3 regions of the Paenibacillus aurantiacus genome follow, and region 1 is predicted to be linked to each of the others. Evidence: riboswitches for the same ligand, from Rfam matches in the RefSeq annotation. Region 1 holds a riboswitch; each other region holds the start of a gene.
The links. Region 1 has a riboswitch for cyclic di-GMP ahead of ACFFSY_RS32570 (DUF192 domain-containing protein). Riboswitches for the same ligand answer to the same signal wherever they lie in the genome.

Region 1 (7,973 bases):
CAGCCAAGTCGAAGCGATCAAAGCCGAGATGAAGCAGCGCATCGGGCTTGTCGACGCGATGGACGCCAAGTATGGCGCAGCGTTCGGCACAAGCGCGCAGTGGAGCAGCTTTAAGTCCGGCTGGGCGCTGCTGGAGCAGCAGTACGCGGATTTGACCGTGGACGAGAGCGTCGCCTGGCATATTAAACTGATTCAACAGCTGCTGGAGATGCAGCTTGATATCTCCGACGGCTCGACCATGACGATGGATCCGGAGCTGAGTTCCTTCTCGCTCGTCAACATGATCATTAACCGCCTGCCGTCGCTGATGGAGAACGAAGCCCTCGCGCGCGGACTTGGACGCTCGCTTCTGTCCGGGGAGCCGATGACGCCGGAAGCGCAGCTTAATTTGGTCAAGCAAGCGGATGCGATTAACCGGTTAGTCGACGAGATCGGCCATGACTGGAGCAACGCGATGGGGGGCAGCGCGGACATCGGCTCCATGGAGAAGCGGGTCGGTACGACTTCCGAGACGGCGAAGCGCCTTAGCCAACTAGTTATGCAGGAAGTCGTATCGGGCAAGAACGATCTTGGCTCCTCCTCGTTCTTCGCGGACGGCACGAAGGCGGTCGACGAAGCTTCGGCCTTGTATGACGAGGCGCTCGCGTTACTCGGCAAGCTCGTCAACAATCGGATCGACCGGATGGAAGTCGAGCGTAATACGATGATCGCTATCGTAGGCGTGGTGCTGCTGCTGGTGCTGATCTTCTTTATCGCGTTCTATTTGAACGTGAAGCAGACCGTGAGTCGTCTGGAGCAGGACAGCTCCCGCATGGCGCAGGGCGATCTGACCGTTCGCGTCCAATTGAAGACCAGAGATGAGCTTGCGCGCGTCGGCGACGCCTTCAACCGCATGGCCGAATCGTTCGCGGACGTGCTTCGCGGCAACCAGGACATCGCCAAGCAAGTAAGCGGCTCTTCCGGCCAAATGGAGCGGACGGCGCATGATTCGGTCGGCGCGGCCAACCAGATCGCGGCCGTCATGCGGGAGATGGCGGGTGAAGCGGAACATCAAGTTAGCAGCATGGAACAGAATGCGACGGCCATGACCGAGATGGCCGAAGGCATCAGCCGGATCGCCGTCACCTCCGCGGTGGTGAACGAGGTGTCGGCGGCTGTGTCGAACGAGGCGAAGAAGGGACGCGATACGGTCGTCAAGGCGGCCGGACAGATGCATACGATCCGCGAGACGGCGGGTTCGACGGCCGAAGCGGTCGCGCAGCTTCGCAAGCAGTCCGAGCAGATCGGCTCCATCGTCGACTTGATTACGGGCATCGCCAAGCAGACCAATCTGCTGGCGTTGAACGCCAATATTGAAGCTGCACGCGCGGGCGTGCATGGCAAGGGCTTCGCCGTCGTCGCGAGCGAAGTCGGGAAGCTGGCTGACCAGTCCAGACAGCTTGCCGCGAATATCGGCCAGCTCGTCGTGTCCATGCAGCAATCGGCAGCCAATGCGGCGGAACGGATGGAGCAAGGCGTGGCGGAGACGACCGAAGGTCTGGCGCTTATGGATACGGTGAACGGCATGTTCGCATCGATCTTGAACGAAGTGGAGCAGGTAGCGGCACAGGTCGAAGAGATCTCGGCGGCTACGCAGCAAATGTCCGCGGGCACGGAGCAGGTCGCCGCATCGGTGCACGAGTCGCTGGGTTATGCGGCGCGTGCGGCCGAGAAGGCGCAGGAGGCGGCGGAATCGGCGGGCGCGCAGCTCGTGTCCATGGAAGAAGTGCTGCATGCTTCGGGATCGCTGAGCGAGACGGCAGTCGAGCTGCAGCAGGCGCTTTCGAAGTTCAAGGTAAATGGCGAATCTGCGGCTGCGGTTGTCGAAGATCAGCCGAAGAAGAAAGAGAAGAAAGAAAAGAAAGAAAAGAAAGAGAAGAAGGCGAAACAACCGAAGGGCGCGAAGCGGAAGCTTTCGCTGCCGTGGAAGAAGTAGGGGGACCAGAGGCGATAGACGGACGAATATACCTCGCTCCGAACGGACCATTCAACCTAATTGCATACAGCAGCTGTTTCGGCGGCCTACATCTTGCTATTCGCGGGATGTAGGCCGCTTTTTTTGGGCAGTTGGAGCTGCTCGCATAGGAGGAGCGGGTTGCGATTCGGGGACGTCTCGAGCGATCTTCAATCCATACCGCATCGAAACACGCATTAGCACCATAACCGGGTGCAAGCGCCAAGGACGCTGCTAGCCGCCTCTATGGGCGCTCGCAGCCGCTCTGTTATCAGCTCTGCCGTCCAAGATGAAGTCGTGCCGACTCCCGAATCCGGCGGGCGTTCGGGATATCTTTCGCCTGCAGGAAGCGCCGGAGCAGCTCTACGGGTGTGCTTGGATTCTGGGAGAGGGACAACCACACGCGAGGATCGTTAGTTTCGAAGAGGGCATCGTAGGTTTCTGCGGGCAGATCGCTGCGTCTTGCCAATCGTTCGCGATCCGCCGAGACTAGCAATCGCCGCAGAGAATCGGCGTGTGTGTTTCGTTGGATCGCGGCTTCCAATAAGGCTCTCTTCTCGGGGGCGGATGGCTCCTGGCGGATCAACGTCTCTAACATCCAGGTACGTTGATCGTAGCTGTCGAACAGCAGCTCGGTCTCCTTCAACCCGAAAGCCGGATTGACGTAGACCTCGATGGCTAACGTCAATAAGGCCTCGTCTACGATCCCGGCTAATTTCCACATCACGTGGACCTCTTGTCTCGTGTGTCCCAGTTCCACCACGGCCAGGTTTCGGTCGATAAGATCGAAGGCAATGGACGGCGGCAGCGGCTTACGGTAGAGAAGGACGAGCTTTCGCCAAACGGTTTCTTCCGCAGCCGTGTGCTTCAGCTCGCGATGAAGATCAAGCAGCAGGTCTTCCGTCAGTGGAACGGTGATCTCTTCGTCGCTTAAGCATTGCGCAATAACGAGGGAATGATGCACTTTTCTTCCTCCCAGGTTTCGTAATTAACCAATAAATTCTATGCCATCTCGCAGTTCTCCTTCACAATGGCGAGGGCCGGTACATCCGAGAAAACAGATCTTTGGTCGCACGATAAATCTACCCTTGAGTATTGGTTAATGTTACCTACATGTTTGAGAGGGAACTTCTCGTTATTAGGGTATAACGAATTAAGAAAACGTTACAACTAGTTCTAACATACCAGAATACTGAGGGAATTTAGATCTGGTTTTCGCTTTCGGAAAATAGGGGATTTTGTCGGATTACGGAGTATAGGACCTCGGGGTAAGATGTGATCAAGATATCGGAACGGCGAACAAGCAATACGAACTTCGCTGGATCTCGATAAAGGCAAAACCGGCGAAAGCCGGCGACGCAAAGCTATAGGGGCTAAGCCGCGTGAGAAGCGGGATGCCAGCCAGCTGCCGAAAGATGCAGGGGAGTTCTTTTTTTGAACCCTCCTTTCGGGCCTAAAGGTGGGCTATTTTGCATAGACAAAGGAGGTGACGCTCCGGATGAAGCTGGTCATTCAGGAGAGCGGGGAACGGCTTGGCGACCATATTGAATGCGCTTACACGTTTTGGCGGAGGCTGATAGGTCTTGTGGGAAGACGTTCTCTTCCCAGTGGATACGGTCTTCATATTCAGCCGTGCAAGTCGGTCCACATGTTCTTTATGGCATGCGACCTGGATGTGCTTCATCTGGACAAGTCGGGCATCGTCGTCGGCCTGGAGCATCGGCTGAGACCGGGGGCGATCGGGACGGTCTTCGAAGGCACCCGTTCCGTCGTGGAACTTCCGGCAGGCACGCTGGCAGCCGCGAAGGTGGAACTTGGACAGACCGCGATTTTGGAACCTTAACGAGCAGTAGACGGACGGAATTTTGAACAACACCACAACCTTGGGAGGCTAACAACATGATGAACAGCATTCGCCGCTTCTGGAACGACGAGCAAGGTCAAGGGATGACGGAATACGGATTGGTACTCGGTTTGATCGCGGTTGCGGTTGTGACGGCGCTGATTACGCTGCGCGGCCATATCATCGACCTGTTCAACAACGCGGAGGATACGGTCAACACCGGGGTAACAGAGATGGGCGCAACGCCATAAACGCAAGCTGATCGGACACGGGATAACATACGGACCGACACGAATACGGAAGCCAATTGAACGATGTGCAGCTAAGACAACTACAACAACTACTTGGAGGCTAACAACATGATGAACAACATTCGCCGCTTCTGGAACGATGAGCAAGGTCAAGGGATGACGGAGTACGGTTTGGTGCTAGGTTTGATCGCGGTTGCGGTAGTGACGGCGCTGATTACGCTCCGCGGCCATATCATCGACCTGTTCAACAACGCGGAGGATACGGTTAACACGGGCGTAACGGAAATGGGCGGAACGCCTTAATCGTCTCCGATGAAGGGCCGTGCGTCGAACAGTGGCGTGCGGCCCTTCCCTTTTTGGAACGACAATAAGCCGAAGAGGAGGCGCGAAGATGTGGACAAATGCGATATTGCTGCTGGTACTGGCACTCTGCGTCGTGACCGACCTGCGCAGCCGCAAAATTTATAACAAAGTCATTGCGCCGGCGCTGCTGCTGGCGGCCGTGCTTCATATCGCGACAGCCGGCTGGGGCGGACTGCTCCATATGCTGGTCGGACTTGGCGTAGGATTGGCGATTCTGCTCATCCCTTATCTGTTGGGCGGCATGGGGGCGGGGGACGTCAAACTGCTGGCGCTGGTCGGGGCGTTGAAGGGAGCGGTGTTCGTGTTGACCGCATCGGTATACATGGCGTTGGCCGGGGCGGTCATGGCGCTGGCGATCGTGCTGTTCAAGAATGGCTTTCGGGCCCGAATTCGGTATGTGCAGTACGTCCTTGTGTGCGTGCGATACCGGCTGAAGCTGCCGCTGCAGGGGCAATTGGCCTCCGGCTCGTACCCTTACGGGGTAGCGATCGCGGGCGGCTGTCTGCTCGGATTTATGCTGGAAGGATGGGGAGCGGGATGATCCGGGATGAGCGCGGCCAATCGCTGGTTGAATTTGCCATTCTGCTGCCGCTGCTCATGCTGCTGCTATGCGGGATCGCCGATTTGGGGCGGCTGTTCTTCGCCTACTCGAGTTTGCAGATGACCGTACAGGAGACGACCCGCCTTGGAGGGCTTGGCCGAAGCGACCAAGAGATGACGGCTTATGCCAAAACGCATCTTCAGGTAGGAGATCCGGGCAGCATGACCGTTACGATTACGCCGAAGCAGGCGGCTCGGGCGTCCGGCGATAACGTGACGGTGACGCTTCGCTACTCGCTTCCGCTCTTGACACCGGTCATCACGCGGATTATTCCGGCCCCCGTTCTTTCAGCCCATTCCACCATCCGGGTGGAGTAGGAGGTTACGATGAGAATACGGTTGGATGCATTTATTAGGGAGGAACAAGGCAGCACGATCGTCTTGGCCGGTCTGGCGATGCTGGTATTGCTCACCATCGCCGGGCTCGTCGTGGATGGCGGCATTATGTATGCGGAGAAGAGCCACCTGCAGAAGACAGCCAATGCCGCCGCGCTGTCGGGGGCTCAAGAACTAACCGGGCGTCCTGGGGTGGCCGAGGCAGTAGTCCAGTCGATCCTCAAGGCGCACGGGGAGCAGAACAGTCTAATTGGCACCGAGATCGTGCCGATGTCCACCGTAAGGGTGAAGTTAAAGAAGGACATCCGGCTTGGTTTCGCTAGACTGCTCGGCAGGGACACGGCGACCGTCACGGCGGAAGCGGCGGCTCAGATTATGCCCATGGGACGGGCATCCGGCGTCGCACCGCTTGGCATTGACGAGTCGATTCCGCTGCAATATATGAAGCCATATAAACTGAAGGTAGACAACTCCGGGGTAGAAGCCGGGTACTTCGGCATTCTGGCGCTCGGTGGTCCCGGGGCCTCGACGTACGAGAGCAACTTGAAGTACGGGTATCCAAGCGAGATTGAAGCTGGCGATATCATCGACACCCAGACCGGCAACATTGCGGGCAAGACGCGGGACAGTATCAACATGCGCATCAATGAGGACCCCTATCCGGCGGGCGAGTACTGGCACCGGGACTCCTCCAGGGTTATCTTGATACCCGTGTACAAGCCCCATCGGTATGGATCCAATCAGCTGAAGACGATCGAGGTTCGCGGGTTCGCTTATTTTTATATTCTCGAACCGATGTCGAGCAAGGATACGTCCATCACGGGCATGTTCATCGAACGGGCAGGCACCGGCTATGCCGGGACGGACATCGTGAACAAAGGCGCTTACGCGATCCGGTTAATTGAATAGCGCGGCAGGACAACAAGAGACAGCGGAGGATGGGGACGCGCATGAGATCGAAGATCATATTATTCGCCGCGGTCATCATGGGCTTGGCGACGACGGCGCTCTTCTTTAGTTATATGAAGAAAGTGGATGAGCGCGCTGAGTCGGGCAAGGCGATGATTGCCGTACTGGCAGCGAAACAAGCGGTGGCGGAGAACACCCAGCTATCTGGCGGCATGCTGCAGATCGTCGAGGTGCCGGCCACGGCCATCAATGGAATGGCGCTGCGGGACCCGGCGGCGGCCGTGGGGAAAGTGACCGCGTCGGCGCTGGTGCCGGGCGAGGTGATATTGCCCCACCATTTGCAGGACCGGCAAGACGAAGCACTGGTGGTGTCCAAGAAAATTCGGGAGGGCTATCGGGCGGCCGCGGTTGGCGTCAACTTGGTGCAATCCGTCTCGAACCTTATCGAGCCCGGCGATTACGTCGATGTCGTCTACACCGTCCAGGAGAAGGCAGCCCAGACGATGAACTCGACGCTGCTGCTGGAGAACGTGCGCGTGCTCGCGATCGGCAGACGTATGGTGGAAGCGAGAGCGGATACGCCTTACGTAGAGTACGCGACCGTAACGTTGGAAGTGAAGCCGGCAGATGGCGTCAAGGTGGTCCATGCGGATGAATCGGGCACGGTGAGCTTGATGCTTCGCAGCAGCGTAGCGGTCGGTCCGAAGGAGCAGGCAGGTGCGGCGGGCCAAGCGGGCGGCACTTCCGCGGGGAGCAAAGGCTAACAGTAGGCATGAACGCAAAGCGGGCCAAGGCGTGAACGGCGGTCTTGGCCGCGGACGAGAGCGGGTAGAGGAGGATGGTCGAGATGAACCAAGCGGATCGCGGCGGCGAGCGTGACATGGCCGGGGAGGCAGAGGGAAAGCGCGGCGAGATGATCGTCGTGTGCAGCGCCAAAGGGGGGATCGGACGGACCGTGCTGGCGGTCAATCTGGCCGTTGCCCTGACCAAGAAGAATATCCAGATCGGCATGCTGGACGCCAGCTTCCAGTTCGGCGACGTCGCGCTTGCGCTCGATCTTCATCCGACTTTTACGATCCAAGATGCGATCGGCAATCTCGAGCAGCTTGACCGTCACGCGCTGGCCGGGTATCTCATTCACCACCATTCGGGCGTCAAGGTGCTGGCCGCGCCGGAGCGTCCGGAGCTGGCGGACCTGATAACGGACGAGGTGGTCGACCGGGTGTGCGACCTGCTGCTAGCTCATCATGACTATGTCATCGTAGATACGGGAGCCGGGCTGCAGGAGCGGACGCTGCAGCTGATCGAGAAGGCGGACCATGTCTTCATGCTGACGACGCTCGAGATGACGGCGGTCAAGAATACGAAGCTGATGCTGGAGACGCTGGAGGTGCTGGGCCTTCGGGACAAGACGCAATTGATTGTGAACCGCTCGACGATGGAGAGCGTGCTGAAGGCGGCGGACGTGCCGGAGATCCTCGGTATGGAGAGTGCGACCTACATTCCGAATGATTTTCAATTAGTGGCGCAGTCGCTGAATATCGGCATTCCGTTCGTGCTGAACCAAGCCAAGTCGGAACTGGCCAAGACGGTGTTCAAGATGGCGGAGCAGCTCATATCGCGGCGGGAAATCTCGACGTTCAAGCCGAAGCAGGGCTCCTTCTTCCAGCAGTTGTTC
Region 2 (7,973 bases), on a different contig from region 1:
GGCCAGAATGCTCAAGCGCCTTGAACACGACCGGCACGTTGCGCACGACGTCGCCGCACCACTCGGCCATCAAGATCAGGATGCGCAGGTCGCCGCGGTTCCGCAGTCCTGCGAAGAACGCGCGGTCTTCTTCGCTGTGCCACTCGAACCGATTGCTCCAATCCTCGAACGCTTCCTTATTCTTCTGCATACCGTCAATAAACTGCTGCGGACTAATGCCTTTGTTCAGCTTGTTCGCTACGTTCTTGCTCATCGGTATCCCTCCTGGGAAATGATCGTTATGTACGAGTCAATCGTTGATCCAACTTCTCTCCATTGTACCAAACCCGGAGCTACGGCACCAAATTATACCGTTTTGCCGCGCTTACGAAGCGTCTTGAACAGGACGTACACGACCAACAGCGCAATCGCGATCAGCAGCGCAGGCTGTACATAAGGCCCGGCCTTCTCATCGATATTCTCCCATTGGTCGCCGAGCGAATTGCCCAAGTACACGAACAGGATCGACCACGGGATCGATGCAAGCAGCGTCAAGATCGTGAACAGACCGAAATTCATGCGCGCCATGCCGGCCGGAATCGAGATCGCTTGGCGCATAACCGGTACGAACCGGGCCGTGAAGACGATGCCGGAGCCGTATTTATTGAACCATTTCTCCGCCGTATCCAAGTGCTTCGGCGAAATTTTGATGAACTTGCCGTATTTTTCAAAGAATGGCCTGCCGGCAAATCTGCCGATCGCATATAGTATCCACTGTTGGATGACCGCGCCGATCGTTCCGCAAATAACCGCGGCCAGGAAGGTAATCTCGCCCTTGTACACCAGGTAGCCGCCGAACGCCAGCACGATTTCGCTCGGGATGACTTCGATCGCAAGACCGATGATAATGCCCCAATAACCTAACTCCTCAATCCAGTGCAACGCGGTGGTTGCAAGCTCGTGAATCCACTCCATTCTCCGTCTCCTATCATTTCTAAATTTGAACGCTTCTGTCTCTATCGGTATTCTAGCACATCAGGTGGCATGCCTCCATAAGACCATACACACAATAAAGTGACAATTCCGTCACATCGCACGAATGCTGCCAAAAACCGGTAGACATGCCTGAACAAGCCCGTGCATAGACTAGCTGTGTTTAATACGAAGAAAGCAGGTGGGCGTTGCATGACCAACATTTTCGTCATTACCAAAAAACAACTCAAGCTGTTCGCGGTTTTGCTCCTAGCCGTCGTTGTCGCGGTCGTATGCTTCAAGTGGAACCAGTCGCAGGCCGCCATGGCGACGCCTAGCCAGACGCGCGTCATGCATCTGGTCACAGGGGAATTCGAGGCGCGCGACGCCGGCGGCAAAAAGATCGAAGCCTATCTCTGGTCGCCGAGCAGCATCTTCGTGAGCTCCGGCGAGGAAGTCGAGCTGCATCTAACGGGCATCAGCGGCGAAACGCATCCGTTCGTCATCGAAGGACTCGGCGTCCAAGGGACGGTGGAGAAAGGCAAAACGACGGTCGTCAAATTCAAGGCGGAGAAGAAAGGCACCTATCCGATCATCTGCCAAACGCACGATACGCGCGAGCATAACGGTCCGATGGTTGGCTACATTTACGTGCAATAGAGGCTGGGCCCGGGCAGGTGACCATTCGGCAGCCGCTCGCATATATAGGGGAATGAGAGGAGTCGGTCACGATGAAACCATCCCCCCCTTCCAAACATGCGGCCGGGCTGCCGACCGCGCGCAAAATCCGGCGTGCCTGCGACAATGAGCTGTACCGGACCGTCAAGCGTCTGAACGTCTACGTCTCCAAAGAAAAGCTCGAAGCGGCGGAGAAGCTGTACTTCAAGAAAGTAGCCCTCAATCTCCCCTGGATTGCGGAGAACCAAAGCAACCGCCGCAAACTCGCCGACTGGTGGGACGAGAACGTCAGCGCGGAGATCGCCGAATTGTGGGACGTCGACTTGGCCAAACTCCAGGCGGCCTTCCGCGAAGCGTTCGGCGGTTAGCCCCCTTTCCGTAGTCAGAGCTAGACATGCCAAATGGCGCCGCAGGCCTCATGCCTGTGGCGCCATTGTGCATTGCAGCGAAGATGGACTATGCGTTCGCCGCAACGGACCGTCGGCGATGCGGAGCCGCAGCCCCTAGCCGATGACGGCGAATGCCTCCGAACCCGCCGGAATGCTCCGGGAACGGAATTGCACGCCGTGCGTGTTAAAGATGCGGATCGTCAGATTGGACGTCGTCAGCACGCCGACGTTGCCGAACTGCACAACGCCGAAATTGTCAAAAAAAGCGGTCGAGACCAGCGTGTTGTTTCGGAATAGGCGGGCGAAAAATCCTCTCGTGTTGAACGTGACGCCGTTGTTCTGGACCCACAGCACCGTCAACCGGTTCAAGTAGACGGCTTTCGCGCTTCCGGTCGGGATTTTGGCCGTACGGATGACCCTCCCCTTGCTGGATGCGAGACGCTTCGGTTTTACTCGAGTCGATGCCATTCTCCAACTCCTCCTCTTGCGTTTCCTTCAGCATATGCTAGGGAAACAAGAGCGGCCCGGACGAACGCACGCAGCCTCTTACCTATTTTGTCAGGTTCGGCAGGCGGGAGATTTATCGGCTATCGACATCTGACTAGCAAATAAAAAAAGGAAACGCGGCCGCAGCCGGTTCCCTTGATTCCCCAATCCACGTTCATGTCGGGCGAACGGCTTACATGCGCTCCAGCGACTTGCGCTTCTCCTTGATCCGGTAATAATTCGATACTTGCTCGCGGATCAAGAACGCGCGAAGCATCCTCGTCTGCAGCTCGTTCAACCCCACGAAGCGCGCGCCGTAGAAGCAATATTCCCCTTCCAACTCGCGCCGCACGATCTCCAGCTGGCAGCTGAGCTCATGACCCAGCGAGACGACCGCCGGCAGGATCTCGCCGATGCCAAGCGTCACGTTATGCACGGCTTCGAACCCGATGCCGCTGAGCGACACATTCCTCGTCTTGAATACCGCCGCCGGCTCCTCGTCGATGTCGTCCGCGCCTTCCGCCCCGGTTGCCTGTGTGCTTGGCTGAATCTTCCCGTCCAGCCGGACCTCGACGCGGGTCGCCTCCCGCTTCTCCTCCAGCCCCGCCAGCGACTTGGGCGGCAGCAGCACAGCCAGCGACCCTTCCGCCACCGCGATAACGGTGGATTGCAGCCGCTGGATGCCAACCGGCGAATAGAGCGTAAGATGAACCGGGTCTCCCAGATGGAACGACTTGAACTCGGACATTTCGATCTCCAGCATCTCGCCTTCCACATGGGTGACCAGACCCGTGGATACGTACCCGTCCTTCTCGACGACCGTTCTGCTATCGAGCAGCGCCTGCAGGGGATACGTCGTCATTTCTTTGCCGTACACGCCGGATTGTTCAACTCTAGATGCTCTCGTCATGATGTGGTGTGCCTCCGTGAATACAAAATAAAAAAGCCGCTTCCTGGAACTTGAGCCGCCTTCGTCATCCTGTACACGGATGCCCTCGCTTCGGCGGCCAGGCTGTCGTTGTCCGCGATGCACGCGAACGGTAGACCCTTTAGCTTTGCGTCCTTGCCTTTCAGCAAGTTTGCCTTTGTCGTGCATTCAATTGTCCACGCGGTTCGCGTGTCTTCGCCAACGCTTCGCGCCGCGGTTAAACTTCCTTGACGATGAGCAAGTTGTTGGAATCCTTCAGTTCGATCTCGTACGCCGCCGCCGGCGGGTTGCCGTCCGCTTCCCGAATGATTCTCACCGTCGGACGGTGGACGGCCAGCGGGTTGTTGGCGGATACGACAGCGATCTGGCCGGAGCTTAACAGCACGGTCGTCGCAATCGGATAGATGGAGATGTGTTTACAGAACATTTTGATCAAATTCACGTCGAAGTACGTATTGCCCGCCGCGAACAAAAACTCGATCGCTTCCGTCGGCGTATACCGTTTGCGGTGCGGTCTCGGCGAGGTCAGCGCGTCGTAAACGTCCGCGATGGCGATGATCTGGGCGTATTCGTGAATGTCGTTGCCTTTGATCCCGCGGGGATACCCGCTTCCGTCGAACCGCTCGTGATGTTGGAACGCGCAGTGCGCCGACAACAACGATACGTCGTGCTGCGCGCGAAGCAGGTTGAACCCATCCTCCGCATGCTTCTGAACCGAGCCACGCTCCGTGTCGCTCAAGAACGCCGCCTTGTTCAGCAGTTCCTTCGGCACTTGCGTCATGCCGATATCGAACAGTAAAGCACCGACGCCCAGCTCCTCCAGCTGATTGCGGTTGTATCCTTTGGCCACGCCCATAATGCCGGCGAGTATAGCGACATTAACCGAATGATTGAAGAGATAAGAGTCCATCGCTTGAATATTCGTCAAGCTGACCAACATGTCTTGCCGTGCAGACAGGTCCTGCATCATCTGACCGAATACCGTGCGGAACGTGCGTCCAAGCTCCGGGGCGACCGTGCGCCCTTTGGTCTTGTGCGTATCCATGAGCGTCGTCATCGTCTTGTGGACTTCGTTCATCGCCTTGCGGCGCGTCTCGTCCTGAATCGCCGAGCTTGGCTCCAGATCCTCGGTCATGTCATCTTGGATATAGAGCATGTCGATGCCCAAATTCTCCAGCCTGTCGATAAATCGTTGGGTTAACTCGACGCCTTCCCCCAGCAGAACATTGCCATTCTCTTGAAAGACGGTGCGCCCCAGTTTGTCCCCCGGCCTTACCGAGGAAATATGCGCTTTTCTCATTTGCCATTCCGCCTTTGATTGCCTGTTTATTGTGCCATTGCCTGCGCCGATTCCTGTTCGGCTTGGTCTCGTTTGGCCAACAGCTTGTCTGCATACATCCTTGTATCGGCAATCTGCGCAAGCTGGCTGATCTGAGCGCCGTCAGCCGGATAGGCGGCCACTCCAGCCGATACGGCAAGCCGGATTCCCGTACGCAGCGAGGCATATTCCAGTCGCTCGCGAACGCTGCGCAGCAGCGTGGCGACCGCCTTGTCGTCGGCATAGGGGCAGATGACCATGAACTCATCGCCGCCCCACCGCGCCACGATCTCCCCGCACTCCGCGCAATGTCGAAGCGCCAGCGCGACCTCACGGATCGCCGCGTCGCCTTTGGCATGGCCGAGCGAATCGTTGACTTGCTTGAAATCGTTGACATCGAGCAGTATGATGGCCATCCGCTTACGCTGTTTACTGGCACGTGCCGTCAATTTGACGAATCCCGTCTCCACGAAGCGCCGATTGTAAGCGCCTGTCAGCGGGTCCATGACAGACAGCCGGGCCAGCCGGTCATACTTCCAACCTAGCCACCAGCCAGCGGGGACGGAGACGGCGGCAAACATCAGCGCGCCGGCGCAAGCCCGAAGCAGATGACTTTCCTCGGGCCAAAGCCCGTAAAGCGCGGCGCCGCCGGACAAGCCGACCGCGGCCGCTATTGCTGTCATTCTACCTCGATACGCCACCCGTCTCCCTCTCCTTCTCATCGCTCGACTACCTGATTGCAACCCTTCTTCGCGCCAATCCCTTCTCGGGGACGAAGGGGAACTGTCAGTCCCGCGGGGATCGATTCGAACGCCCCTTGCCCTCCCGCGAGCCTCGCTTCGCCGGAAGAATGTCCAGCACGTCGCACACGGCCCGGGAAGACTGCGAACGAACCGAATTTATAGATGATGAAACCTGTCGTTCGACTTCGAAATCGGGCAGAAGCAGTCGTTCGGAATCGCTTCCAACAATTCCCTTAGGCGTCGACAGTTAAGCGATAAGCAGCTAGCATGCGCAAAGAATTACGTTCCGCCAGCGGCGCAAAATCAGCGCGCCGGCCTTCTCTATATCATCGGCCATCGCATCACGCAGAAGCAGCAGGGATGCTCTATGCAGTAAGAGGATAACGTTATGGACAACGATAGGAACAAGAATCTCAAAAGAACGAGGAACAGACAGCAATCCACCCCTGCCGTCAGTCCCGAAACGATCGTCCCACATCTGAATTAACGGATTTTTCCTAGGACTTCGCGTATAGTTTTTATTTTATCATACGCAATTTGCGTCGACAATCTCTATGTCATGTATTCGAATACTAGTTACCTAGTTACAATGGATTACTTGTAAGCGGCAAGACGTTCCGCAAGCGCGGTTTCCAGATAGGGCGAAAGGTTCAGTCCATCCCGAAATGCGACATACTCCTCCCATTTGCGCGCACCAGCCTTGCTTCCGCTGGCCGTTGCCCGGATGAGCAGGTTCTTGGGCGTATGCTCGGGGTCGATGAATTCGAGCAGCTGCACTTTGTAGCCGATGACTTCGAGCAGCTGCGCGCGCACCGCGTCGGTCGCCAGCGCGCTGAACCGCTCCTTGAGCAGCCCATGCGACAGCAGCGGAGCGAGCGTGTCGTTCTTCACCTGCTTGAACAGCTCGTGCTGACAGCATGGCACCGACAAAATGACCGACGCTCCCCATCCGACCGCTTTGGCCAGCGCCGCGTCCGTCGCGGTGTCGCAGGCATGCAGCGTCACGACCATATCGGCTTTGGACAGTTCATTAAAATCCGCGATATCGCCAACCTGAAATTTGAGCCGGTCATAACCCAGTTTCTCCGCCAGCTCCGTGCAGAAGGCAATGACGTCTTCCTTCAGATCCAGACCGATGACCGAGATCGGCCGCTGCTGCTCGATCGCGAGCAGGTGGTACAGCGCGAAGGTCAAATACGACTTCCCGCAGCCGAAATCGACAATCTTAATCTCCCGGTCCGTCGGCAGCTCGGGCAGCACGTCGCTAACCATCTCAAGGAACCGATTGATCTGGCGGTATTTATCCTGCTTCTTGGCGGCGACTTGACCGTCCTTCGTCATGATGCCCAGCTCCACGAGAAACGGCGCCGCCGTCCCTTCCTGGATCACCCGCTGCTTCTGACGGTTGTGCGCCAGCGGCGCCGCCGCATTCTTGGCTGTCGGCGGCTTGCGCAGCACGGCAGCCTTGCCTTTCTTGTTGAACAAAATTTGAATATCCGCCTCCACGGTCTTGAGCAGCGCCTGGCGATAATGAAGCTGAAGCCAATCGGCGAGACGTTCCGCCGCTTCGGCTTCCGGCACGTTCTCATGCGTGACCTTCGTCGGAAAGTGGTATTCGAATTGGTAATACCGGCTGCCGCGCAGCTCGATCGGCCGCACCGCGGTCTTCGGCGGCGCGTCGCCGTCCTTGCGTCTAAGTTGACTGAAGGAAGCCTGCAGCAGCCGTCCTGCCGCTACCGCTTCCCGAATATCCGTTATCCATGTATCCATCGTGAGTCTCGTTCAGCTCCTCGCTTCTTCATGCCGTTCCAACTGCGCCAGCGCCGCGCCCACTTCCTCCCGCGTCACGCCGCCGCTTCGCAGCGTATCCTCTGGCAGCAGAAGAAGACGACGATAGAATGCCTCGGTCTCCGACCGCGGCAGCTCGCCGTCCTCCATCAATTCATAGTGAACATCCTCTGCCTTGTCGAACCGGCTGTGCGCCTCGTAAAACTCCGCCAGCAGCTTCTTCGTTGCCGGCGGCAGCTCGTAAGGCGCCAGCAGCGCGACCAGCTCCTCCGCTTCCTCGGAAGCGGGCTTCGCCAGCGGCGGTGCGTCCAGCAGCGCCATCCGCGCGAACAGATGAAGCGACTTCAGCCGGGAGGCGTAAGCCGCTTCCTCATCCTCCAGCTCCTCGTGCAGCTGTCCTTCTTCCTTCAACAGCAGCGCGATGCCCTGCACGTTCGCCGTCTCGACAACGCCGCTGCGCGACATCATCCGGATAAGATCCGTATCCGAGAGCGAGCGGATCAGCTTGCCGTTCATCCGAAACAGCTTGTCGAGCTGCTCATCGATGATCTGCAGCGCCTCCTCCTGCTTCTTCTCCCGGCGCAATCCGAGCAGCACGCCGCTGACTTCCCCGATCTGCTCGATCATGCGCATAAAATAATCCCGTTGGAACACGTTTCTCTCTCCCCGCGGCGCTGCGGCCCTTATTCACA
Region 3 (7,973 bases), on a different contig from region 1:
CGACGAACGCCGAATCGATGAACGAGATCAATCAAGGCTTCCAGGAGATCGCCTCCGGCGTCACCGTGCAAGCGCAGACGATCAGCGACATTACGGAAGAGCTGGAGCAGACGAACCGCATGGTCGCCCGGATGGTCGAGCAGTCGGACATGCTGGAGCAGAAGGCCGCCGAATCCGAGCAGGCAAGCCAAGACGGCTCCGCGCGCGTCGAGGCGCTGTCCCACGCGATGCAGCAGTTCAGCGGCTCGTTCGAGATCATGCATCAGGAGATGTCGAACCTGCAGGCCAGCATCGCGGAAGTGACCCACTCGGTGCGCTCGATCAACGATATCTCCGCTCAGACGAACATTCTCTCGCTCAACGCCAGCATCGAAGCGGCGCGCGCGGGCGAAGCTGGCCGCGGATTCGCAATCGTCGCGCAGGAGGTCCGCTCGCTCGCCTCCCAGAGCACCGCGCTGGCCGATGAGATGATGAGCAAGATCGGGAAAATCCAGTCCGACACGCGCTCGGTCCAAGAACTGATGTCCCGCAACGTGGAGCAGATGACCCAGTCGGTCGACATGACGGATCAGACGCGCGGCACGTTCCGCACGATCGAAGCGGCCGTCGGCATCTTGACGGAGAACATCAAGCACAACCACGAGCAGACCAAGTCGATCGGCACGAAGTCGGCCCATGTCAAGACGGCCACCGCCGACTTCGCGGCCTTCATCGAGGAGCTGTCGGCGACGCTCGAGCAGCTGTCCGCGACGGTCGGGGAACAGAGCGCGAACCAGCAGGAGATCACGTCGGATATTCGCGATAGCCGCGGAGAGGTTCAGCATTTGATGAGCCTGTACCAAACGGACAAAGGCAACAAGTCGTAAACGACTCTGGTGCCGGCATAAGGACAACGACAAGAGGCCGCCGCCCGGGCAGCCTCTTGTTTGCGTTTGGGGCAGACTGGAACGGGCCGCCGACCTAACTTCCGCGCCGGGATTGCCCGGTGCCCCGATAGCCCGTTCGCCCGCGCAACGCAAAAAACGGGATCCCTGGTTTAGCCTGGAATCCCGTAATCATGCGCTTAAGCCGTGCCGAGCTGTCCGCAGCCGCCTTTGCGCTTCAAGAAGTCGTCCATATCTTCCCGGCTCATCGGCCGTCCGTACAGATAGCCTTGTCCTTCATGGCAGCCGAGCCCGCGCAGCATCTCGTGCTGCGCCGCCGTCTCGACGCCTTCGGCGACGACCTGAAGCCCGAGATCGCGCGCAAGCGCGACAACCGAGCGGATAACAGCCAAATCCTTCTTGTTCGTGACGATATCCTCGACGAGCGAGCGGTCGATCTTGATAAAGTCGAACGGGAACCGTCCCAGCACCGCCAGCGACGAATATCCGGTGCCGAAATCGTCGATGGCCAACTTCACGCCCATCTCGCCCAGCGCCTTGCAAATTTGGTACGACGTCTCCACATCGGCGATCGCCGTGCTCTCCGTGATCTCCAGACACAGATTGCGCGGCGGCAACCCGTATTTGTCCAGCAATCCCGCTACATGCTCCGCCAACCCCGAATCCCGAAGCTGAATCGCGGAGAGGTTGACCGAGACGACGAAATCCTCGTACCCTTGGTCGACCCAATGCTTGGCCTGCCGAATCGCTTCCTCCATCACCCAGCAGCCGATCGGCACGACGAGCCCGTTCGCTTCCGCGATGGGGATAAACACGCCCGGCGGCACCGAGCCCAGCTCAGACGAGTGCCAGCGCAGCAGCGCTTCGGCGCCGTATACGCCGCCGGTAGGCAGATCGATCTGCGGCTGGAAGTGCAGTTGCAGCTCTCGCCGCTCGAGCGCGGAGGCCAAGCCGCTGACGAGCGTCATGTAATTGTCGGCGTTCGTCTTCAACTGCGGCTGGAACAGGTAGTATTGGTTGCGGCCGCCGTTCTTCGCCACGTACATCGCCGTGTCCGCGCTCCGGAGCAGCGTCTCATAGTCATTGCCGTCATCTGGCGCCAAGCTGATGCCGATGCTTGCGGTAATTGCATAAGGCTTGCCGCCCAGCATGACGGGCTCCTTCATGGCGGCGATCAGCGCCTCCGCGCCCCGGAGCACCTCTTCGCGCCCGCCATGGACGAGCACCCCGAATTCGTCGCCGCCCAGCCGGGCCACGAAGCCGCCGGAGACGGCGCTAAGCTTGCCAGCCACCTGCTGCAGCATCGCGTCGCCCGCCGAATGACCGAGCGTATCGTTCACCCATTTGAATTGATCCAAGTCGAGCAGCATGACGCCAAGCGCCACGCCATTGGCCAAGTCCTCCCGGATGCGATCCGAGAAATGCCGCCGGTTGCCAAGACCGGTCAGCTCGTCCTCGTAGGCGAGCTGGGCTAGCCGTTCCTCGCCTTGCTTCTGCTGGGTCATGTCGCGCGCGAGCAGGAACGAGTATAGACTGCCTTCGATCTCGATATAGTCGCTGTGCGCCTCCACGATGTGCGTCTCGCCGCTTGCCCCGATCAGCACCAGTTCCCGATGAAGCGGCGTAAGGGACGCGCTGGCCTGCCGGTAATCGTCCTCGAACGCATCCTCTTCGCCGGAACGCAGCAAGCCCGAGAAACGGCGTCCATGCATGCTAACATCCGGGGAGAGCCCGACCAGCTTCTGGAAAGAGGCGTTCGCTTCCACGATACGGCACTGGCTGTCCAGCAGCACGATGCCGTGATGCGACAGTTTGAAGAGCAGCTCATACCGTCTTCCGGTCGCAGCCAGAAAATCATGGTTGACCATGGCATAACGAAGCGCGAACGCCCAGATGACGACGCAAGAGGTCGGAAGAAAATTAAACGTGTACACGCCCTTGGCGACGAGCACGAAGTTGATGCCCACTGCCACGATAACGGCAAGCACGGTGAACAGGGCCCCCCACAATACCGCGCTGATTCGCTTGAATTCGATCGTCTTGCGAAATCGGGGGAACACGATTTTGCGGATGAGCATGATGATGACGCCAACGAACGTGTACAAGATGCTGACGCCCATCAACCCGCCATACACCGGACCAAACGTCTCCATCCGGTGCGCCCCGTGGACCTCGAGATAAACGTCATTCATAAAGTAGGGGAGAAGGGAAGCTGCCGCGCAAGCAAACGGAATCAAGGCTAGCGCCAGGCTAAGCCTCGTCGCCTTACCGCCCGCCGTGAGATGGCGAAAGAAAAGCAGCGCGAAGCCCATCGTCAGGAAGGACATCGTATACCGCAGCCTAGCCGCCAGCGTACCCGCGGGCAGCGAGAGGAGATACGGGATCGCGAACTGCAAGGCAAGCGTCAGCCCGAGCGTGAACATCAACGCCATCGTCAGCTGATGCAGCCGATGCCGCGGGTTGCGCCAATAGATCTCGGCCCCCATATAGAAAAGCAGATAGCTTGGAAGAAGAAGGAACAGAATGGAAATAATCCACAGTTGCATCGGAGTCAGCTCCACGTCGTTGATAGTCTAGGAAGTTATGCCAAGTAACCGGTTTCGTATATGGAATAGAGGACAGGTGCTTTCACACATTAAAGGACGAAATGCCGAGAGAAGAAAAAAAGAACCTCCGCGGGTTCTCTCTTTGCGCGGCAGCTGGCTGGCAACGGGAGACAAGCTCCGGTAAGCCCCTATAGTTTTGCGTCCCGTCCTTTCGGAGCGGTTTGCCCTGAACATGATGTTGTTTAGTCTTATTATAGGACGATTTTCCTAACCGCGTCTACCCTTGATCCCCGCACAGACAGGTATTCCCACCATTTGGCTAAGTTTGTGCGGAGACCCAAATCGCCCCATTCCATAACGCCTCTCTTCGCGCTCAGCACGCTTCTCTAGGTGCTAGAATGCCCTAGACGATATTGGTGCCGCTCCCATAAAAAAATGGAAAGCAGCTCACTTATTTTTATCCCGAAAATAATGCAAAGCTTATAGGTCTATGTTACGATAGCCCCATTGCATAAAAGGAACGAAAGCGCAGGTGGTTCAAATTGTCAACGGAAGCTCATGCTGACGGCGGCAAAGGCCTTAGCCTCTATAAATTAACGTGGCCGATCTTCTTGGAGGTCTTCCTGTTCATGCTGATGGGCACGGCGGATACCCTCATGCTCAGCCACGTGTCCGACGATGCGGTCTCCGCCGTCGGGGTCGTCAACCAGTACTTATTTATTTGCATTCTCATTATGGAAGTCATCAGCAACGGGGCGGCCATCGTCGTGGCCCAGTACATTGGGGCGAAGCGGATGCTCGAAGCGTCGAAGATCGCCGGACTCGCCGTCACGCTCAACCTCGTTCTCGGCCTTGTCGTTAGCGGCGCGCTGTTCATCTTCGGCAATATGATTCTCGGGGGGATGAATCTGCATGGCCAGGTGCTCGATTACGCCAAAACGTACATGGGCATCGTGGGCGGATTTCTTTTCATCCAAGCGCTGATTAATGTGTTCGCTAGCCTAATCCGCACCTACGGCTTTACGAAGGAATCGATGTACGTCGCCCTCGGCATGAACGTGCTCCACATCGGGCTGAACTATGCGCTGATCTTCGGCAACCTCGGCTTCCCGGAGATGGGCGTAGCCGGCGCGGCCGTCTCGACCGTCATTAGCCGCGGCGTCGCGTTCCTTGTCTTCCTCTGGATGCTGTATCGGGTCATGGAAGTGCGCATCGCGTTCCGTTATTATTTGACCTTTACCAAGGAATATATTGAGAAAATCCTGCGGATCGGCATTCCGTCCGCGCTCGAGCAGGTGACGTACCATGCCTGCCAAACGGTCTTTCTCTATTATGTCACCTTCCTTGGCACAGAAGCGCTCGCCGCGCGCAACTACGCGAACTCCATCTCGCAGTACGTCTATTTGTTCAGCGCGGCGATCGGCATGGGCACGGCGATCATCGTTGGCCGGCTCGTCGGCGCGAAGCAGAAGGAGCTCGCGTTCCGCCGGGTAGTGTCCAGCGTGATGTGGAGCGTCGGCATCACGGTCATCGTCGACGTGCTGGCCATGCTGTTCCGTTATCCGCTCGTCGGGCTGTTCACCGACAACCCGAACATCGTCTCGATCGCCGCGCAGGTCATTCTGATCAGCATCGTGCTGGAGACCGGCCGCGCGGGTAACCTCGTTCTCGTCAACGCGCTGCGCGCGGCCGGCGACGCGAAATTCACGGTCTACATGGGCTTCATCTCGATGGTGCTCATGAGCCTGCCGCTCGGCTATCTGCTCGTATTCCGGCTGGATCTCGGCTTGGTCGGCGTCTGGCTCGCCATCGCGGCGGACGAATGGCTCCGCGCCGGCATCATGTGGGCGCGGTGGCACAGCCGCCGTTGGGAGAGCCGCTCGCTCGTCGAGCCCGGCGGCGCCGATCCGACCGTCGCGGCCCATTAATTGTCAAACATGCAAGAAAGGCTGGTCTCCCGTCATCGTCATGACGCGTGCCAGCCTTTCTTCGTTTATAAGGACGGATCTTTGGTCCGATTCGCTCTGGGCGTCCTTGGTCCCGTCGTTCGCGGCGGCCGCGCAACTCCGCCAATCGCCGGCCCGGCCTTCGCGGGAACGCAAAAGCACGGCATCCCCGAAGGAATGCCGTGCTCTACCTCGCTGCCCGAAGCGCCCGAGCCAAGCCATTCTCGGCTCGCCGCGCTAAACTGCGATCGCGCTATTAACGTTTGACGATATCCGCCACGGCTTTGTCCAGCTTGCCGAGCAGCTCGTCGCCGCTGATTTGCTTGCCCAGGTACTCCTGCATTGCGGAGCCCCATTGCTGCGTGATGCCGTCCGGGAAGCGGTCCCAGTTCCAGCCTTTGACTTGGTCGGCATGCTCTTGCGAGAATGTCGCGAAGTCGCCGCCGATTTTGCCGATTGCCGCCGTGTCAGGCGTAATTGTCGATACGGCCGGGATAAATTTGAAATCCGTCGCGATGAATTTCTTGCCTGTCTCGGAGCTTACCATCCAGTTCAGGAATGCTTTCGCTTCTTCCGCATGAGCGGACTTGTTGTTCACAATCCAGTTGTTCGGCACGCCCGTGAATGTGTATGGCTTCGCGCCGAGCGGTACCGGCATCATGCCGAGGTTCAGCTCCGGATTCACTTCATCCACCATGCCTTGAATCCAGTTGCCGTGTTGAATCATCGCGTATTTGCCTGCCGCGAATTCCGCGACTTGCGTGTTGTAGTCTGTCGTCAGCGCGTTCTTCTGGCCGTTTGCGAACATGATGTCGACCAGGCGCAGCCAGTCCTTCATGACCGGATCGTCTTTGAACGTCGCTTTGCCTGCCTTCACGTCTTCGATGAACGTCGCCGGATCTTCATGGTTCGCCAGCGCAATGTTCAGCGTGTGAATGCCCATCGACCACCACTCGCTCGTCAGCGCGAACGGCGTGATGCCCGCATCTTGCAGCTTCTTCGCGTCCGCTTCCAGCTCGTCGAGCGTTTGCGGCAGCGTCGTGATGCCCGCCTTCGCGAACAGGTCTTTGTTGTACGTGAAGCCGTACGCTTCCAAGTTCATCGGCATGCCGAGCAGCTTGCCGTCGCGCGAGATTTGCGCTTTGGACGCTTCGACCAGATCCTTCGCCCATGCTTCGCCGCTCAGGTCAGTCGCGCGGTCGACGTATGGATCGAAGCCCGCCCAGCCCGCGGAGTTGAAGATTTCAGGCTCTTCGCCGGCTGCCAGCTCCGCCTTGAGCAGCGCGCTGTAGTCTTCGCCGCCGCCGTGCGTCTCGACTTCGACCTTCACGCCAGTCTCTTTCTCGTACGCTTCCGCCATCTTTTGCAGCGCTTCCGCGATTTCGACCTTGAACTGGAATACCTTGATCGTCACGTTCTCTTTCTTCGGTTCTTCTTTCGGCTTCTCCGCGTTCGTCTGGGCGGTATTCGCCTCTGTATTTCCTGCTGTGCCCGCCTGGTTGTTGCCTGCGTTGCCGCCATTGTTGCCATTGCCGCAGCCTGCCAGTGCAACGAACATCGCCGCGGTCAGCAGCATCGTGATCCCCTTTTTCATCCGATAAACCCTCCTAATCATCAGTGCGAATCCGTGATTACATCGTCATTATAAGTTGGAAGCGCTTCAGACCGACACCGAGAAAATTGAACGGTTGAGGTGGAAAATGTTGAACACCTCGCGCATTACCCTTTGACCGAACCGGCCGTAATACCCGCGATAATGTGCTTCTGCAGCAGCAGGAAGAACGCGACGACCGGAATGGTGGACAGCGTCAGCGCCGCCATCGCCAGATCCCATTTCCGTAAATACTGCCCGAAAAACTTCTGCACGGCAAGCGGAATCGTCGTGTACGAGTCGTTAATGATGAGCACCGGCAGCAGGTAATCGTTCCAAATCCACAGCACGTTCAAAATGATGACGGTCATCGTGATCGGCTTCAAGAGCGGGAACACGATCCGTCCGAACACGCCGTACGGCGTGCAGCCGTCGACGACCGCCGCCTCCTCGATCTCCAGCGGCACCGACTTGATGAAGCCGTGATACAGGAACATCGAGAGCGGAAGGCCGAAGCCGAGGTAACAAATGACGATGCCATACAGCTCGCCCCGCAGCTCGAACATCGCCGCCACCTTCATGAGCGGCAGCATGATCGATTGGAACGGGATGATCATCGCCGCGACCAGCACGTTGAACAGCACCTTGTTGAACAGCGTCGGGCGGCGCACCAGCCGGTAGGCGGTCATCGAGCTGACAACGACGAGCGCCAGGACGCTGAGGCCCGTTACGACGATAGAGTGCATCAGCACCGTCGGGAAGTCGATCGCGACCCAGGCGCGGCGGAAGTTGTCCAGGCTGAACGCCTCCGGCAGCTTGGCCGCGTTGAGCAGAATTTCCGGCAGTTTCTTGAACGAGTTGTTGAGCAGGAAGTAGAACGGGGCCAGGAAGACGACGGCCAGCACGATGCCGAGCACTTCCAGTCCGAACGTGCGCTTCGCGTATTTCTCCTCCACTATGCCTCCACCTCCCGTTTCTTCGTTGTCCATACTTGGAGCAGCGTGAT

Region 2: linked by a shared signal. The riboswitch ahead of ACFFSY_RS34205 (PilZ domain-containing protein) and the one ahead of ACFFSY_RS32570 (DUF192 domain-containing protein) in region 1 are both predicted to bind cyclic di-GMP.
Region 3: linked by a shared signal. The riboswitch ahead of ACFFSY_RS12770 (putative bifunctional diguanylate cyclase/phosphodiesterase) and the one ahead of ACFFSY_RS32570 (DUF192 domain-containing protein) in region 1 are both predicted to bind cyclic di-GMP.

Annotation. Positions count from the first base shown of each region.
Region 1 covers NZ_JBHMDO010000053.1:28,502-36,474, reverse strand. The annotation lists gene ACFFSY_RS32580 (methyl-accepting chemotaxis protein) at 1-1,975, shown strand, start outside; gene ACFFSY_RS32575 (hypothetical protein) at 2,265-2,957, opposite strand; cyclic di-GMP riboswitch class I at 3,317-3,406, shown strand; gene ACFFSY_RS32570 (DUF192 domain-containing protein) at 3,492-3,836, shown strand; gene ACFFSY_RS32565 (Flp family type IVb pilin) at 3,893-4,087, shown strand; gene ACFFSY_RS32560 (Flp family type IVb pilin) at 4,196-4,390, shown strand; gene ACFFSY_RS32555 (A24 family peptidase) at 4,479-4,991, shown strand; gene ACFFSY_RS32550 (TadE/TadG family type IV pilus assembly protein) at 4,988-5,368, shown strand; gene ACFFSY_RS32545 (pilus assembly protein TadG-related protein) at 5,378-6,295, shown strand; gene cpaB (Flp pilus assembly protein CpaB) at 6,337-7,059, shown strand; gene ACFFSY_RS32535 (CpaE/TadZ family protein) at 7,143-7,973, shown strand, end outside.
Region 2 covers NZ_JBHMDO010000055.1:80,573-88,545, reverse strand. The annotation lists gene ACFFSY_RS34230 (thioredoxin family protein) at 1-253, opposite strand, end outside; gene uptA (undecaprenyl phosphate transporter UptA) at 346-954, opposite strand; gene ACFFSY_RS34220 (cupredoxin domain-containing protein) at 1,165-1,611, shown strand; gene ACFFSY_RS34215 (dehydrogenase) at 1,683-1,997, shown strand; gene ACFFSY_RS34210 (hypothetical protein) at 2,133-2,486, opposite strand; gene ACFFSY_RS34205 (PilZ domain-containing protein) at 2,698-3,414, opposite strand; cyclic di-GMP riboswitch class I at 3,504-3,598, opposite strand; gene ACFFSY_RS34200 (HD-GYP domain-containing protein) at 3,650-4,732, opposite strand; gene ACFFSY_RS34195 (GGDEF domain-containing protein) at 4,759-5,433, opposite strand; gene ACFFSY_RS34190 (class I SAM-dependent methyltransferase) at 6,088-7,263, opposite strand; gene ACFFSY_RS34185 (DUF6483 family protein) at 7,276-7,935, opposite strand.
Region 3 covers NZ_JBHMDO010000022.1:252,236-260,208, reverse strand. The annotation lists gene ACFFSY_RS12775 (methyl-accepting chemotaxis protein) at 1-866, shown strand, start outside; gene ACFFSY_RS12770 (putative bifunctional diguanylate cyclase/phosphodiesterase) at 1,064-3,430, opposite strand; cyclic di-GMP riboswitch class I at 3,576-3,666, opposite strand; gene ACFFSY_RS12765 (MATE family efflux transporter) at 3,973-5,358, shown strand; gene ACFFSY_RS12760 (ABC transporter substrate-binding protein) at 5,633-6,970, opposite strand; gene ACFFSY_RS12755 (carbohydrate ABC transporter permease) at 7,096-7,926, opposite strand; gene ACFFSY_RS12750 (carbohydrate ABC transporter permease) at 7,923-7,973, opposite strand, start outside.